One region of the Paraburkholderia sp. TE9906 genome, then DNA from elsewhere that is predicted to be linked to it. Evidence: riboswitches for the same ligand, from Rfam matches in the RefSeq annotation. Region 1 holds a riboswitch; the other holds the start of a gene.
The links. A riboswitch is a leader RNA that binds a small molecule or an ion and turns the genes downstream of it on or off. The one in region 1 is predicted to bind thiamine pyrophosphate.
Positions count from the first base shown of each region.

Region 2: another riboswitch for thiamine pyrophosphate. It lies ahead of ACZ9H4_RS32530 (FAD-dependent oxidoreductase); the one in region 1 lies ahead of thiC (phosphomethylpyrimidine synthase ThiC).

Region 1 is NZ_JBWCCT010000007.1:478,444-486,360, forward strand. It holds gene ACZ9H4_RS21735 (hypothetical protein) at 1-157, opposite strand, end outside; gene ACZ9H4_RS21740 (GreA/GreB family elongation factor) at 743-1,153, shown strand; TPP riboswitch at 1,295-1,413, shown strand; gene thiC (phosphomethylpyrimidine synthase ThiC) at 1,506-3,437, shown strand; gene ACZ9H4_RS21750 (glycine zipper 2TM domain-containing protein) at 3,742-3,954, shown strand; gene ACZ9H4_RS21755 (hypothetical protein) at 4,196-4,654, shown strand; gene ACZ9H4_RS21760 (L-lactate permease) at 4,982-6,580, shown strand; gene ACZ9H4_RS21765 (DMT family transporter) at 6,922-7,848, shown strand.
Region 2 is NZ_JBWCCT010000018.1:78,279-86,195, forward strand. It holds gene ACZ9H4_RS32515 (hypothetical protein) at 1-360, opposite strand, end outside; gene ACZ9H4_RS32520 (SDR family NAD(P)-dependent oxidoreductase) at 609-1,403, opposite strand; gene ACZ9H4_RS32525 (ABC transporter ATP-binding protein/permease) at 1,409-3,160, opposite strand; TPP riboswitch at 3,569-3,692, shown strand; gene ACZ9H4_RS32530 (FAD-dependent oxidoreductase) at 3,924-5,054, shown strand; gene thiS (sulfur carrier protein ThiS) at 5,120-5,317, shown strand; gene ACZ9H4_RS32540 (thiazole synthase) at 5,366-6,181, shown strand; gene thiE (thiamine phosphate synthase) at 6,178-7,281, shown strand; gene ACZ9H4_RS32550 (ABC transporter ATP-binding protein) at 7,376-7,917, shown strand, end outside.

The sequences.
Region 1 (7,917 bases):
CGCTACCCTCCGTTATCTGCAGCTGCGGCGCCACGATCGCACCCACGAACGACACCCTGCCGCCCTCGGAAGCCGACGTCATCAATGGCGCCGCCAGCAGCGTCATTGCCCCCGCCACTGCACCGAGCGTCCGTGTCCGCGATGTTTTGGTTTTCATGCGCACTCTCCCGTGAGCCGACTCGATTCGTTTCGTATCACTGATGCCGTCCGGCGCGATGTCACCGCACCGGGCAGCCGCCTTTGCCGCAGACGCAATGAACAACAGCAGTTCACACACCCCGACAGAACCATTAACGACATTTTTACGATGAGCTTGAATGCATCCCAGGTGCCACCGCGCCGCCCGTTGCCCGAGCACCAGGCCGACGCGGATCGAATCAGGCGACACTCGGCCGCGTGCTAACATGGACCTTTCTATCGCGCTGCTTTCCGTTTTCAGGCAACGCCTTCACCCTCTTCTCTTTCGACACCTGCCGGCTACCTCGATGCGCTTCCCGACTTCCCGTGCCCTCACCCGCTTGCGCCCCCGCCGCGCAACCGGTGAGGCGCGCGCGGACTTCGCGCCGCGTCCGGCCGGTGAGCCGTCCCGAACGCTCCCGCTCCTCGCCGCCCGGCTCCCGATCTAACGCTGCTTGCTCCACTGTTCAGGCCGCGTCGTCCCCAAGGGGACTTTCTTCGGGCGCCGGGCTGAACGCTTACGCACGCCGTTCTCTTTTATGCAGATCGAATTGGAGTACCCGTCATGAAAAAGACGAAACCCTGTTATCTGACCGAACTCGATGTCGCCCGCCTCGAGAAGCACGCCTCCGCGCCCGGTGCCAACGCAAAACTGCAGGACATGCTCGACGACGTCCTCGAACGCGCCGTGATCGTCGACTCGCGCGAAATTCCGGCCAACGTGGTGACGATGAATTCGCAAGCCACCCTGACCGACGAAGCCAGCGGCGAGCAGATGACCTGGACCGTCGTCTATCCGCCCAACGCGGACTTCGCGCAAGGCCGCCTGAACGTGTTCTCGCCGGCCGGCCTCGCGTTGCTCGGCGCGAAGCGCGGCGAGCGCATCCGCTTCACGCCGCCGAGCGGCACGGAGAAAGTGCTGAAGCTCGACAAGATCCTGTACCAGCCCGAAGCCGCCGACAATTTCTCGCTCTGATCTTGCTGCAATTCAAGCACGCGGCAGCTCGCCCGCCAGCCCGTCACAACCAGCATAGGACACGGCGGTCCGCGCCCCAATGCGCGGTTCGGTTCAACCGGACGGGTTGCCAAGCAGCGGGTGGCCGGTGTATCGTGTGCGCTGCTAACGCGGGGGTCCTGCGTCGCATGGAGCTTGGAGGTCCGTGCCGCGCGGGTGAGAAATACCCTTTGAACCTGATCTGGATAATGCCAGCGCAGGGAAGCGTACGGATTTCGCACTCCAGCCCCATCGCCTCACCTCTCGCGCGATTTCCGACTACTTCCATCTCGTCTCCTGCTTAGCGGCCCACATTGCTTTGCATGGAGATACGATGAACGCCAATCCAAAATTCCTGTCCGCCGACGCCCACGTCGATGAAGCCGCTGTCGCGCCGCTGCCGAATTCCCGCAAGGTCTACGTGAGCGGTTCGCGCCCCGACATCCGCGTGCCGATGCGCGAAATCTCGCAGGCCGATACGCCCGACAGCTTCGGCGGCGAAAAGAATCCGCCGGTCTATGTCTACGATACGTCGGGCCCTTACTCCGACCCGGACGCGAAGATCGACATCCGCGCGGGCCTGCCGGCGCTGCGCCAGGCGTGGATCGAAGAGCGCGGCGACACCGAAGCGCTGACGGGTCTGTCGAGCGACTTCAGCCGCGAGCGCGCCGCCGACACCGCCACCGCCGACCTGCGTTTCAAAGGCCTGCATCGCACGCCGCGCCGCGCGATCGCCGGCAAGAACGTGTCGCAGATGCACTATGCGAAGAAAGGCATCATCACGCCGGAGATGGAGTACATCGCGATTCGCGAGAACCAGCGCCGCGCCGAGTATCTGGAGAGCCTGAAGACGAGCGGCCCGAACGGCGAGAAGCTTGCCGCGATGATGGGCCGTCAGCATCCGGGCCAGGCGTTCGGTGCGAGCGCGTTCGGTCCAAACGGCCTCACCGCGATCACACCGGAATTCGTGCGCGAGGAAGTGGCGCGCGGCCGCGCGATCATCCCCAACAACATCAATCACCCGGAAAGCGAGCCGATGATCATCGGCCGCAACTTCCTCGTGAAGGTGAATGCGAACATCGGCAACTCGGCGGTGACGTCTTCGATCGGCGAGGAAGTCGACAAGATGACGTGGGCGATCCGCTGGGGCGGCGACACGGTGATGGATCTGTCGACCGGCAAGCACATTCACGAAACGCGCGAGTGGATCATCCGCAATAGCCCGGTGCCGATCGGCACGGTGCCGATCTATCAGGCGCTCGAAAAGGTCAACGGCAAGGCCGAGGACCTGACGTGGGAAATCTTCCGCGACACGCTCATCGAACAGGCCGAGCAAGGCGTCGACTACTTCACGATTCACGCGGGCGTGCGTCTGCAATACGTGCCGTTGACGGCGAAGCGCATGACCGGCATCGTCTCGCGTGGCGGCTCGATCATGGCGAAGTGGTGTCTCGCGCATCACAAGGAAAGCTTCCTGTACGAGCACTTCGAAGACATCTGCGAAATCATGAAGGCGTACGACGTGGCCTTCTCGCTCGGCGACGGCCTGCGCCCCGGCTCGATCTACGATGCGAACGACGAAGCGCAGCTGGGTGAGTTGAAGACGCTCGGCGAACTCACGCAGATCGCCTGGAAGCACGACGTGCAGACGATGATCGAAGGCCCTGGCCACGTGCCGATGCAGTTGATCAAGGAGAACATGGACCTGCAACTGGAATGGTGCGACGAAGCGCCGTTCTACACGCTCGGACCCCTCACCACCGACATCGCACCGGGCTACGACCACATCACGTCGGGCATCGGCGCGGCGATGATCGGCTGGTTCGGCACGGCGATGCTCTGCTACGTGACGCCGAAGGAACACCTCGGCTTGCCGAACAAGGACGACGTGAAGACCGGCATCATCACGTACAAGCTCGCTGCGCACGCCGCCGATCTGGCGAAGGGTCATCCGGGCGCCCAGGTGCGCGACAACGCACTGAGCAAGGCACGTTTCGAATTCCGTTGGGAAGACCAGTTCAATCTCGGCCTCGACCCGGACAAGGCGCGCGAATTCCACGACGAAACCCTGCCGAAGGATTCGGCCAAGGTCGCGCATTTCTGCTCGATGTGCGGCCCGCACTTCTGCTCGATGAAGATCACTCAGGACGTGCGCGAATTCGCGGCGCAACAAGGCGTCACCGACGACGAAGCGCTGAAGAAAGGTATGGAAGTGAAGTCGATCGAGTTCATGAAGAAAGGTGCCGAGATCTATCAGCGGCAGTAAGGTTCGGTGTGCAGACCGGGCATGGCTTGAGCGCCGTCCGGTTCCGCCAGGAACCTGCATTGCAGCATCGAAGCCCGCCACTGGCGGGCTTTTTCGTTTGTGCGAGGGTGTGCGAAGCCGGGCACGCCGCATGCTGGGCGAAGGGAAACATTTGATTACGAAGCCGTCAATCCGCTGACAAGCTCACACATCTGGATACGCGACGCGCGGCTAACATCGAATGCATGAACGGGGGGCTTTCGTCCCTCTTACGTTTCGGCGATTACGTCCAACAAACTCAATTAAACAACCGGGAGTCAGCATCATGAAAACGATTCGACAAATCGGCACGCTCGCAACCATCGTCGCTCTCGTTGCGGGACTTTCGGCGTGTGAAGGCATGAGCCGGCAAGGGCGCGATACCGCCATCGGCGCGGGTCTGGGGGGCGCGGCGGGCGCGGCGATCGGCGGCAATGCGCTGTCGACGATCGGCGGTGCGGCGGCGGGCGGCATCATCGGTAATCAGGTCGGCAAATAAGCGATGTGAAGGCGCATACTGCACGGTAAGTCACGCGGTATTTCGAAAGCGAACACGACGCTTGCCTTCATGACGACGCTCGAACCGCCTCGTCATGAAGGTTCAGCGCAAGCGTCGAACGATGCGGTGCAATGTCGTGAAATACGCCGTTACGGTTTTGCAATCGTGTTCGCGCCGCGGGAGCGTAAGCTCATCTCGTTACGCCGACGGTGACGGTGTACGGCACAACGAGGAGCGCGTCATGAAGTCCCGCGTCATCAACAGTGTTCGCGCGAGGGGCTCATGGCTGCCGCGCGTATTTTTACGGCTGCCCCGTAGAGTCGTTGCTGCCGGCAGCGTCCTCTGCGTCGTGACATTGTCGGGCTGCTATTACCCATACGGTTACTATCCGTCCGGCTACTACCCTGCTTACTATTCACCGTATTCAACGGCGCCCGCGACGGCCGTGCAGCAGGGCGTCCCGGCGGGCCAAACCGGTTCGACCGATGCGCAGCAACAGCAACAACAGAACGCGGCACCCGCTTATGCAGTAGCGCCGCCGCCCGTCTATGTGGCGCCGGCTTATCCCGCCTACTATCCCCCTCCGGTCTATCCCGCTTACCCGGCGTATTACGGCTATCCAGGCTACTACGGACCATCGGTGTCGATCGGCATCGGCGGCTATTGGGGTGGAGGATGGGGACATCATTGGCATCACTGAACGCCTGTCGCGTGCAGGCTTCGACGCCACGTTACTGACTGCAATTCGGGCGCACCCGCAATGACGCGGCATGCGCCCGCTCCGTTTCATGCACTGTGCTTCGTATCGTGCGGACAACCGGTCTGCGCCACTTCTTTTCGCGCGCCCGTAGTTTCCCTTCTTGACGTGCCCGCGCGGGGTTCTATGCTTGGGAAGCACATGCAGCACCCGTTTAATAAGCAATGCGGTTCGACTCTTACGTTCCGCTGACGTTCGTCCATCCTGCTACAGAGACGCGCCTCTCATTCGTGATCCCCGCGTCGCGCCGAACAATACCAAGGAGACGTGATGTTTCACCAACTACTCACCCCGGTCGGCAATGCGCTGTTACCTTCATTCCTCGTCGCCGCGTTGCCGATCATCGTCGTGCTGCTTCTGCTCGGCTGGGCGCGCAGGCCGGCCTGGCAGGCCTCGCTCGCGGGGCTGATCGTCGGTCTGATCGTGGCGGTGTCAGTGTGGCAGTTTCCGGTCGGGCTCGCGTTGAACTCCGTGTTCGCGGGCGCGGTGTTCGCCTGCTGGCCGGTCATGTGGATCGTGGTCACGGCCATCCTGCTGTACAACATCGCGCAACGCTCGGGCCGCTTCGCGGCCTTTCGCATGTGGATGATCGACAACCTGCCGAACGACCGGCGGGTCGTGCTGGTCGTAGTCGGCTTTTCATTCGGCGCGTTGCTCGAAGGGATTTCCGGCTTCGGCACACCCGTCGCCATTACCAGTTCGCTGCTGATCCTGCTGGGCTTCCCCACCCTCGAAGCGCTCACCTTTACGCTGATCTTCAATACGGCGCCGGTCGCGTTCGGCGCGCTCGGCGTACCGATCACCGTGCTCGGCGCGGTGACGCACCTGCCGTCCGATCTGCTCGCCAAGATGGTCGGCCGTCAGTTGCCGTTCTTCGCACTGCTGCTGCCCTTCTATGTGATCGCGGTGTATGCGGGCTTTCGCAACATGCTGCGCGTGTGGCCGGTGCTGCTGGTGTCGGGGGCGAGCTTCGCGCTGACCCAGTTCATCGCGTCGAACTACGTGAACTACAGCCTGACCGACGTGTTGTCGTCGATGGTGTCGCTGATTCTGACGATCGCATTCCTGCGCATCTGGAAGCCCGCCGCCGATCCTAAATTCGCGATCAACGTCGACCGGATCGGCGAGGTGCGCGGCAAGATCAGCGGCGGCCAGGGCTGGTATCCGTGGATCATCGTGTCGGTCGTGGTGATCGTCTGGACCATCGCGAGAGTCTTCACGATCGGCGACGTCAAGGTGCCGTGGCCGGGGCTCGACAAGGCCGTGTTCATCACGCTGTACAACACGCCTTATGGCGCGGTGTGGGACTTCCAGCCGCTCGCCACCGGCACGGCGATTCTGGTCGCGGCGCTCATCACGACGTTCGTGGTCGGCCTGAGCGCGCGCGAATTCGGCAAGGCGATCGCCGACACGTGGGTGCAGACGCGCATCGCCATCCTGACGGTGGCGACCATCGTCGGGCTCGCCTATCTGATGAACTATTCGGGGCTCACCTATACGCTCGGTCTCGGCGTCGCGTCGGTGGGTCCGTTCTTCCCGCTGGTGTCGGCCTTCCTCGGCTGGGTCGCGGTGTTTCTGTCTGGCAGCGATACGTCGGGCAATGCGCTGTTCGGCAATCTGCAGGTGGTCGCGGCCAACCAGTTGAATCTGAGTCCGGTGCTGATGGCGGCGACCAATTCATCGGGCGGTGTGATGGGCAAGATGATCTCACCGCAAAACATTTCGACCGGCGTGGCGACCACCGAACTCAAAGGCAAGGAAGGGGTGGTGTTCGCGAAGACCTTCAAGCATTCGATTCTGTTGACGGTGTTGCTCGGTTTGCTCGTGTGGGCGCAGCAGAATTTCTTGCAGTGGATGATTCCGCATTGATGGTCGATGTGGTTTGCGTGTGCTCTGCTTGTCGGCGCGGCGGCAAGCAGAGCGTTGATTTTGTGGCCGTCGGGCCGCTTTGTTCGGCTGAGTTGTTGGCGCAACAAACTCCATAACCCCCGAGGGCGCGTCCACTCCCTCCCGCCGCCATATCTCAATTTTTCTCACAACAGCGTGAGAATTGCTCGTTTTGCTTACGCCCCGCCAACGCTTACGATCACAGGCACCGGACGCCTGGATCTCCCGAACCTTGCCGTTTCATCCCAACCTGAAACGTTTCGGGTGATCGCACTGCTACGATGCGCAGGCGTCCCGACTCAACCGCGCGCGGCGCCATCCCGATGAAACCTCAAAACCTGCTGCAACTGCTGATCCTCGCCGCCCTGTGGGGCGCGTCGTTTCTGTTTATCCGCGTCGGCGTCACCGACTTCGGCGTGGCTCCGCTGATGGCGCTGCGCGTCGGCATCGGCGCGGCCTTTCTGCTGATCGTGCTGCTCGCGCGGCGGCCGCTGCAGCAATCGGCGACGATCCTGCGCACGCGCGCCTTTCCTCTGCTGGTGGTCGGCATCCTGAATTCGGCGGCGCCGTTCTGCCTGTTCGCCTACGCCGAATTGACACTGTCGGCGGGGGTCACCTCGGTGATCAACGCGACCACACCGCTGTGGGGCGCGCTGGTCGGCTTTCTCTGGCTGCGCGACCGGCTGAGCGCGCTGCGCACGCTCGGTCTCGTGATCGGCTTTCTCGGCGTATTGATGCTGGTATGGGATCAGATCGCCGCACCGAACGGCTCGGCCGCGACGCCGCTGAGCACCGCGCTCGCGGCCGGCGCGGCGCTTGGCGCGACGCTGCTGTATGGCATCGCGGCGAACTACACCAAGCGCCACCTCACCGGCGTCGATGCGCTGACCGTCGCCGCTGGCACAATGACCGGCGCGACCATCGTGTTGCTGCCGCTCGCCGTGATGTTCTGGCCGGTCACGCCGATCTCGCTGCACGCGTGGGGCGCGGTGATCGCGCTCGGCGTCGCGTGCACCGGCGTCGCGTACATGCTGTTCTTCCACCTCATTGCGGTGGCCGGGCCCGCGCGTGCCATCACCGTCACGTTCGTGATTCCGATCTTCGGCATTCTGTGGGGCGCGCTGTTTCTCGGGGAAGGCGTGTCGCCCGGCATGCTGGAAGGTTGCGCCGTGATTCTGGTCGGCACCGCGCTTGCCACCGGCGTGATCAAGCGTCTGCCGTGGATCGGCACGCGCCGGGCCGATACCTGAAAACCGTTTCGCGCGACGCCGCCAGCCGGCGTCGCGGTATGTCTTCGTTCGTGTCTTTTCGTCTTCGCT
Region 2 (7,917 bases), on a different contig from region 1:
CGTGTTGACGTCGTGCACGACGTTCGGGAAGCACGCGGCGATGTCGGCGCCGAATTCTTCGAGCGGATCGTTGATCACGCCGTCGGCTTCCCAGTGCGCGCGCCAGTGGCAGTCGTACGAGTGCGAGTTGGCGCGGCAGTCGTCGGCGGTCGATACGCCCGGCAGTTGTGCAGCGGGCTGGCTGCGCAGCTGCTTGAAATCGTCGGCGTCGACGATGTGTTTCAGCGCGGGGCAAACGTCTGCGGGCTCGTTCGGTTGAGTGGCTTGCGCTGCGTGCGCGGTGCTCGCGACCAGCAACGCTGCGCCGAGAGCGAGCGCGAGGCGCTGGGTCAATGGATGGGAGCGGCGATCGAATGACATGGGCAAAGAGTCCGGTAACAGTGAATGACGTTGGGGCGAGGACGGGATCGGCCCGCATGACTATCGTCGCTGCCGGGAGGCATTTTCAAAGCGCGGAACAGCTTGCCCGCTTCGCAAATGCTTTCGAGCCCTTCTCGCGTGTTTCCGGATGTTGCGGGATGTTGTGTTGCGGCGAGGGGAAGGCGTGACGGGGTGGCGCGTGCGGCGGGAGGGGGGTGCCGTTGCGTAGTGCGTTGCAAGAATGCCGCTCAGCCGAGGGTAAGACCGCCGTCGATATGAATCACCTGCCCGGTGATATGGCGCGCTTCGTCGGAGAGCAGGAACGCGATCAGCGCGGCGACATCCGCAGGCTCGCCGACGTGGCCGAGCGGCGTCGCTTCGGCGGCGCGCGTCCACGCCGACGCATTCTCCGCGCTCGGGCCGCGATCCTTGCGGGTGTAGCCGGGTGCCACGCAGTTGACGGTCACGCCGTGTGGCGCCAGTTCCGCGGCGGCGGTCTTGGCCAGCGATTCGAGCGCCGCTTTCGCCGCCGCCGTCGCGGCAAACGGCGCGTCCGCGCGATAGCGGTGCGCAACGAACGAACTCAGCGCGATCACGCGAGCGCGCTTCGACGTTTCCAATGCAGGGGTTGCGCGTCTGACGAGCGCCGCGAACGCGGCCGGCATCGCAGCGAAGGCGGCGCTGAACGTGTCGGGGTCGAGTGCGTTGAGGGTCTGGCGTTGCGCGTGCCCCGCGTTGGCGACCAGTTGATCGAGTGCGCCAAAGTGTGCCAGCGTCTGGTGAACCAGATGTTCCGCGGCACCGGGTTCGGCGAGGTCGCCGAACACCGTCGCGCAGCTTGCGCCGCGTGCGCGGCACTCGGCGGCGACTCCGGCAAGCCGCTGGCGGGCGGCGTCATCGGCGCCACGGGCGTGCAGCATCAGTGCCGAGTGCGGCGCGGCGATGCGCCGGGCAAGCGCCGCGCCAATGCCGGAGCCCGCCCCGGTGATCAGCACGACGCGCTCATCAGGGCGGGCTGCGCTCACGTCACGGATGTCGCTCATGATGGTCAGGCCGCGACCGCTTCGCCCGCACGTTCGACGTCGAGCGTTTCGTCGTGGAACGCCGCCAGCGATTCGCGATGCGCAACGCTGACGATCGCCGCCTTCGGCAGCCGCTCCGTGAACAGGCGATACAGACGTGCTTCGTTTTCCGCGTCGAGCGCGCTGGTCGCTTCATCGAGGAACAGGTAGTCGGGCTTGTGCAGGAGCACGCGCGCGGCGGCGAGGCGTTGCTGTTCGCCCGGCGACAGGATGCGGGTCCAGTGTCCGGACTCCTGCAGGCGGTCGGCGTACTCCGACAGATGGCAGATGACGAGCGCTTCGCGGCATTCTTCGTCGGTGTAGGTGGCGGCCGAGGACGGGTAGGTGAGCGCCGCTTTGAGTGTGCCGATGGGCATGTAGCTGACCTGCGGGATGAACATCATGCGCGCGTTGACCGGCGCGTCGATCGAGCCGTCGCCGAACGGCCACAGGCCGGCGAGCGCGCGCATCAGCGTGCTCTTGCCCGAGCCGGACGGACCGCGCACCAGCCAGCGCGAGCCCGGTTGAATCGCGATATCGCGGATGCGCGACAGCGGGTTGCCGTTCGGCAGAGCGAGCTTGAGGCCTTCGGTGGAAAGCTGATCGGCGTCGACGAAATGCAGGTTGATGCCGCCATGCTCGGTAGCCGGCGAGACCGATTCCTTCAGGCGCGGCGCATGCACGACGCGTTTGAATTCGCGCAACCGGTTCACGGTGGCGCGCCATTCGACGAGGCTCGCATAACTATTGATGAACCACGAGAACGAATCGCTGACAGTGCCGAACGCGCTCGAAATCTGCATCAGCACACCGAAGGTGAAGGCGCCCGCGAAGTAGCGCGGCGCGGCGACCACCAGCGGAAAGATGATCGCGATCTGGCCGTAGAAGCTCAGCACGAAGGTGAGCCGCTTGGTGTACTTCATCACCTGCCACCAGTTGTCGCGGATGCGGCCGAACAGCGAGTGCGCGTTCGACTTCTCGGTGTCCATGCCGTTGTAGAACGCGATCTGTTCGGCGTTCTCACGCAGCCGGATCAGGCCGAAACGGAAATCCGCTTCGACTTTCTGCGCCTGGTAGTTGATCGACACGAGCGGATGGCCGACCTTCTGGATGATCAGCGAGCCGACCACCGCATACAGTGCCGCGGCCCACACCATGTAGCCGGGAATCTGCAACGGCATGCCGCCGAGCGAGATGGTCAACGCACCGGCCAGCGACCACAGGATCGTAATGAACGACACCAGCGTGACGACCGTGGACAGCAGATCGAGCGTCAGCGACAGCGTGGTGGTGGCGAACGATTGCAGGTCGTCGCTGATCCGCTGGTCGGGGTTGTCGGCGAGCCGGTCGCGTTCGATCCGGTAGAAGGCGCTGTCGTGCAGCCACTCGTTCAGATAGCGCGTGGTCAACCACTGGCGCCAGCGGAAGCCGAGCATCTGACGCAGGTATCGCCCGTACACCGCGAGGATGATGAAGCCGAACGCGAGTCCCGAGAACACCATCAGCAGGTGCGGGAAATCGTGCACGTTCTTGGATTGCAGCGCGTTGTAGAAGTCGGCGCTCCAGCGGTTCAGGCGCACGTTGATCCACACGACGAGCAGGTTCATCACGATGATCGCAACGAGCAAGCCCCACGCCGTCTTGCGTTCTTCGGAAACCCAGTAGGGTTTGATCAGGCTCCAGGCGGAGACTTTTTCGTCGGGCGGTAGCGCGGGGCTGGCAGAAATATTGGGTGTCATGAGCGTCCTGATGAAGTGCAGGCCCGAAGTGCTGATCCGAAGCGCCGACCCGACTCCGGCCGGCCCATGTCGGGCTATTGCGCCGCGAAGCGGCCCAATGTTGGGCCGCTCTGCGACGGCGGTGCGATACCTGCCCGGGCGACGTAATTCGGCGAACGCGCGTCCAGGCGAGCGCCCGATTCTGGCGTGAGGCCCTTAAGCGAAAATTAATTTTCGCTTAAGGGCCTCGCCTTGGCGCCGCCCGTCGCGCATGCGGCGAGGCGCGCTTGCGGCATCCGGTCCCGGCATTGTGCCAGAGCGCCGGGTCCGCCCACATCGATGCAATGAAACAAGGTGCCGGATCAAACGCCGGCTGCGCGCGCGAGCCGCTGGTTTGCGGGTGCCGCGCCTTTTATGGTCTAATGACCTGTGACGAAACAGGGGTGCTTCGCCCACAGGCGGCTTGATTTTCAGGCTGCGGCGGCGAGGCTGAGAGAGACCCTTTGCACCCGATCCGGGTAATACCGGCGCGGGAAGTTTCCGGAAGCAGCCAGTCTTCCATTCCCCGCCGGACGGCGTCCGTACGTAAGTGCGCGCGTATTGTCCGGCCGGCTTCACCCGCCGGTTTCGTCCTGGGTACGTGCGTTTTTTTGCCGTACGGAAAGGACTCGATGACCGCCTATTCTTCAGATATGTGTTTTGCTCTTCGCTACGTCGCCGTCGGTGCGTCGTGCTTCAGCCTTGCTTGCCGCCGTAGAGCGGCGCCCACGCGGGAGTCCGCGCGATGAACCGGTCCGCCCAACCTGATTTCGCCGTCCTCGGCGGCGGTCTTTGCGGCCGGCTGGTCGCGTGGCGTCTGGCGGGCCAGGGACATCGCGTGGCGCTGTATGAGCGCGGCGACGCCGCCGGTTCGCAGGCCGCCGCGTGGGTCGCCGCGGCGATGCTCGCGCCGCTCGCCGAAGCCGCCAGCGCCGAGCTGCTGATCACGCGTCTCGGCGCGAGTTCGCTCGATACCTGGCCGCAGTTGCTGGCCGAATTGCCCGAGCCGGTGTTCTTCCAGCGCAATGGCACGCTGGTCGTCTGGCATCATGCCGACCGCACCGAAGCGCCGCTGTTCGAGCGCCGGGTTCGCTCGAACGCGCCGGCCGACCTGCTCGACGGCGGTTTCGTGACGCTGGCGGGCGCCCAGGTCGGCGCGGCCGAGCCCGCGCTGGCGGGCCGCTTCAATCAGGGCTGGCTGCTGCCGCGTGAAGGCCAACTGGACAACCGCCAGGTGCTGGCCGCGTTGGCCGCGGGGCTTGCCCAGCGCGGCGTCGACACTCACTGGAACACGCCCGTCGACGAGCAGTCGCTGCCGTCCGCGCGCATCACGATCGACTGCCGGGGCCTCGGTGCGAAGCCCGTGCTGCCCACGCTGCGGGGCATTCGCGGCGAAGTCGCGCGGGTGCATGCGCCAGGTATCAACCTGACGCGCCCGGTGCGGCTGCTGCATCCGCGCTATCCGCTCTATATCGCGCCGAAGCAGAACGACCTGTACGTGATCGGCGCTACTGAAGTCGAAGGCGAGGACATGTCGCCGGTCAGCGTGCGCTCCGCGCTCGAACTGCTGAGCGCGGCGTTTTCCGTGCATCCGGGCTTCGGCGAGGCACGCATCCTGGAACTGAATTCGCAGTGCCGCCCGACCTTGCCGGACCACCGTCCGGCGCTCCTGTGGGACGGCGCGCGGACACTGCGCGTGAACGGGCTGTACCGGCACGGCTACATGATCGTGCCCGAAGTCGCCGACGAAGCCGTGCGCTTCGCGTCGGCGCTGCTCGACGGCCGTATCGGCGATGCCGACGCGTTCGCCGACTGGCGCCGCGACGCGCGCTGGAGCGAGCTTTTCCAACAGGATTGCGCGCGGGAGCCGGCATGAGCGTTGCGCGCTCCCATGCCGCTCGCCCGCCGCTTTCGCCATCGATTGAACCGCATTCGAACACCATGGACATTCATATCAATCAGAAGCCGTTGTCGCTGCCCGAAGGCGCGACCGTCGCCGATGCGCTCGCCGCGTACGGCGCGCGCCCGCCGTTCGCGGTCGCGCTGAACGGCGATTTCGTCGCGCGCACCCAGCATGCGGCGCGCGCGCTGCAGCCGGGCGACCGGCTCGATGTCGTGCAACCCGTGGCCGGCGGCTAAGCGTTGCCCCGCCGCCCGCCACGCCTTGCCGGAGACCCGATGATGCAAATGACTTCCCCCCAAACCGCCGACGCGCTCACGCTGTACGGCCAATCCTTCGCGAGCCGCGTGCTGCTCGGCACCTCGCGCTATCCGTCGCTGCAGTCGCTGTCCGATTCGATCGACGCGGCGCACCCCGGCATGGTCACCGTCGCGCTGCGCCGGCAGATGAACGAAGGCGGCGCCGAAGCCGGCTTCTTCGATCTGCTCAAGCGCCACGGAGTGCCGCTGCTGCCGAACACGGCCGGCTGCCTGACAGTCGGCGAGGCGGTGACTACCGCGCACATGGCGCGAGAAATCTTCGAAACGGACTGGATCAAGCTCGAACTGATCGGCGACGACTACACGTTGCAGCCTGACCCCGTCGGGCTGATCGAAGCGGCCGCGCAGTTGATCAAGGACGGCTTCAAGGTGCTGCCGTATTGCACCGAAGACCTCGTGATCGGCCGCCGTCTGCTCGACGCCGGTTGTGAAGCGCTGATGCCATGGGGCGCGCCGATCGGCACCGGCAAGGGTGTGATCAACCCTTACGGGCTGCGGGTGCTGCGCGAGCGGCTGCCGGACGTGCCGCTGATCGTCGACGCCGGGCTCGGCGTGCCGTCGCATGCGGCGCAGGTGATGGAGTGGGGTTTCGACGGCGTGCTGCTGAACACCGCAGTGTCGCAGGCGACGCACCCCGATGCGATGGCGCGCGCGTTCGCGCTGGGCGTCGAAGCGGGCCGCCAGGCTTTTCTGGCGGGGCCGATGGCCGAGCGCGAAAGCGCGCACGCGAGCACGCCGGTGGTCGGCATGCCGTTCTGGCACCAAGACGGGAGCGCCGCATGACGCAAACACTGGCATTGAAGCATCGCGACCTGTTCTGGCCGCCCGCCGACGAACTCACCGAAGCCACCGAGCGCATCCGCGCGCGCCTCGGCGACTGGCCGCCGACGCACGCGCCGTGGCGCATCTGCCTGACCGCGCCGGACGAGCCCAACGGCGGCGACCTGATCGTGATCGCCGACGCCCAGCAGCACGGCGAGCAGATGGCGCGCTGGCTGGTGCAGGGCGCCGGCGTGGTTGAAGCGGCGCAGGACACGGCCACGCTGCATCTGGGCGGCGAGAAGTACCGCCTCGAAGGTCATCTGGCGGACGACTGGATTGCCGCGCTGGCCGCGTTTCTCGACTGTGGTTTCGACCCGCACGATGCGCTGGTGCTGGCGCTCGCGTGGCGCGACGGCGACGAAACTCGCGCCGACGACGCCTTTCCGGCCGACATCGCGCGATTCCCGCGCCTTGCCGGTTTGCCGGCCGCGCCCGCGCAAGCGTTCGCGCGCTGCCCGGACCGGCTCGGCCTATATCCGGTGCTGCCGAGCGCGGAATGGGCCGAGCGGGTGGTGGCCTTCGGCGTGAAGACGGTGCAGTTGCGCCGCAAATCGGCCGAACCCGCCGACGAGCTGAAGCGCGAAATCGCCCGCTGCGTGGCCGCCGGACGCGCGCACGACGCTCAGGTATTCATCAACGACCACTGGCAGGCCGCGCTCGAAGCGGGCGCGTATGGCGTCCACCTCGGTCAGGAAGACGTGCATACCGCCGACCTCTCCGCGCTGGCCGCCGCCGGCATCCGGCTGGGTCTGTCGACGCACGGTTTCTACGAGATTCTGAAAGCGCTGCATTTTCGGCCGAGCTACATTGCATTGGGCGCGGTGTTTCCGACCACGACCAAGGTCATGCCCACCGCGCCGCAGGGTCTCAAGCGCCTTGCGCGCTACGTGCGTCTGCTCGACGGTGTCGTGCCGCTGGTGGCGATTGGCGGCATCGACCTGCAGGTGCTGCCCGACGTGCTGGCGACGGGTGTCGGCTGTGCTGCGGTGGTGCGCGCGGTCACGGAAGCAGCCGATCCGGCGGCCGCCGTTTCTGCGCTGCAGCAAGCGTTTACGCAATAATCGTCGGGCTTATTTTAGAGACAGGGCACCTCACGGCAGCTTTTGCATGATGGCCCTATAATTCGGCCTTCCGTGTAAAAGGACTGTCAGTTTCGTGTCTTCCTCCCCCGAGACCTTACTCGAGCTGCGCGACGTCGACTTCGGTTACGGCGACCGGCTCGTCCTGTCGAGCCTGAATCTGCGCTTCAAACGCGGGCAGGTCGTCGCGGTCATGGGCGGCTCGGGTTGCGGCAAGACCACGGTGCTGCGTCTGATCGGCGGTCTGGTGCGCGCGCAGCGCGGCCAGATCCTCTTTCACGGCCAGGACGTCGGCCAGCAGACGCGCGACGGCCTTTACGCGCTGCGCCGCAAAATGGGCATGCTGTTCCAGTTCGGCGCGCTGTTCACCGACATGTCGGTGTTCGAAAACGTGGCCTTCGCGCTGCGTGAGCACACCGATCTGCCCGAAGAATTGCTGCGCGACCTCGTGCTGATGAAGCTCAACGCGGTCGGCTTGCGCGGCGCGCGCGACTTGATGCCGTCGGAGATTTCCGGCGGTATGGCGCGGCGCGTGGCGCTCGCGCGCGCCATCGCGCTCGACCCCGAACTGATGATGTACGACGAGCCGTTCGCCGGTCTCGATCCGATCTCGCTCGG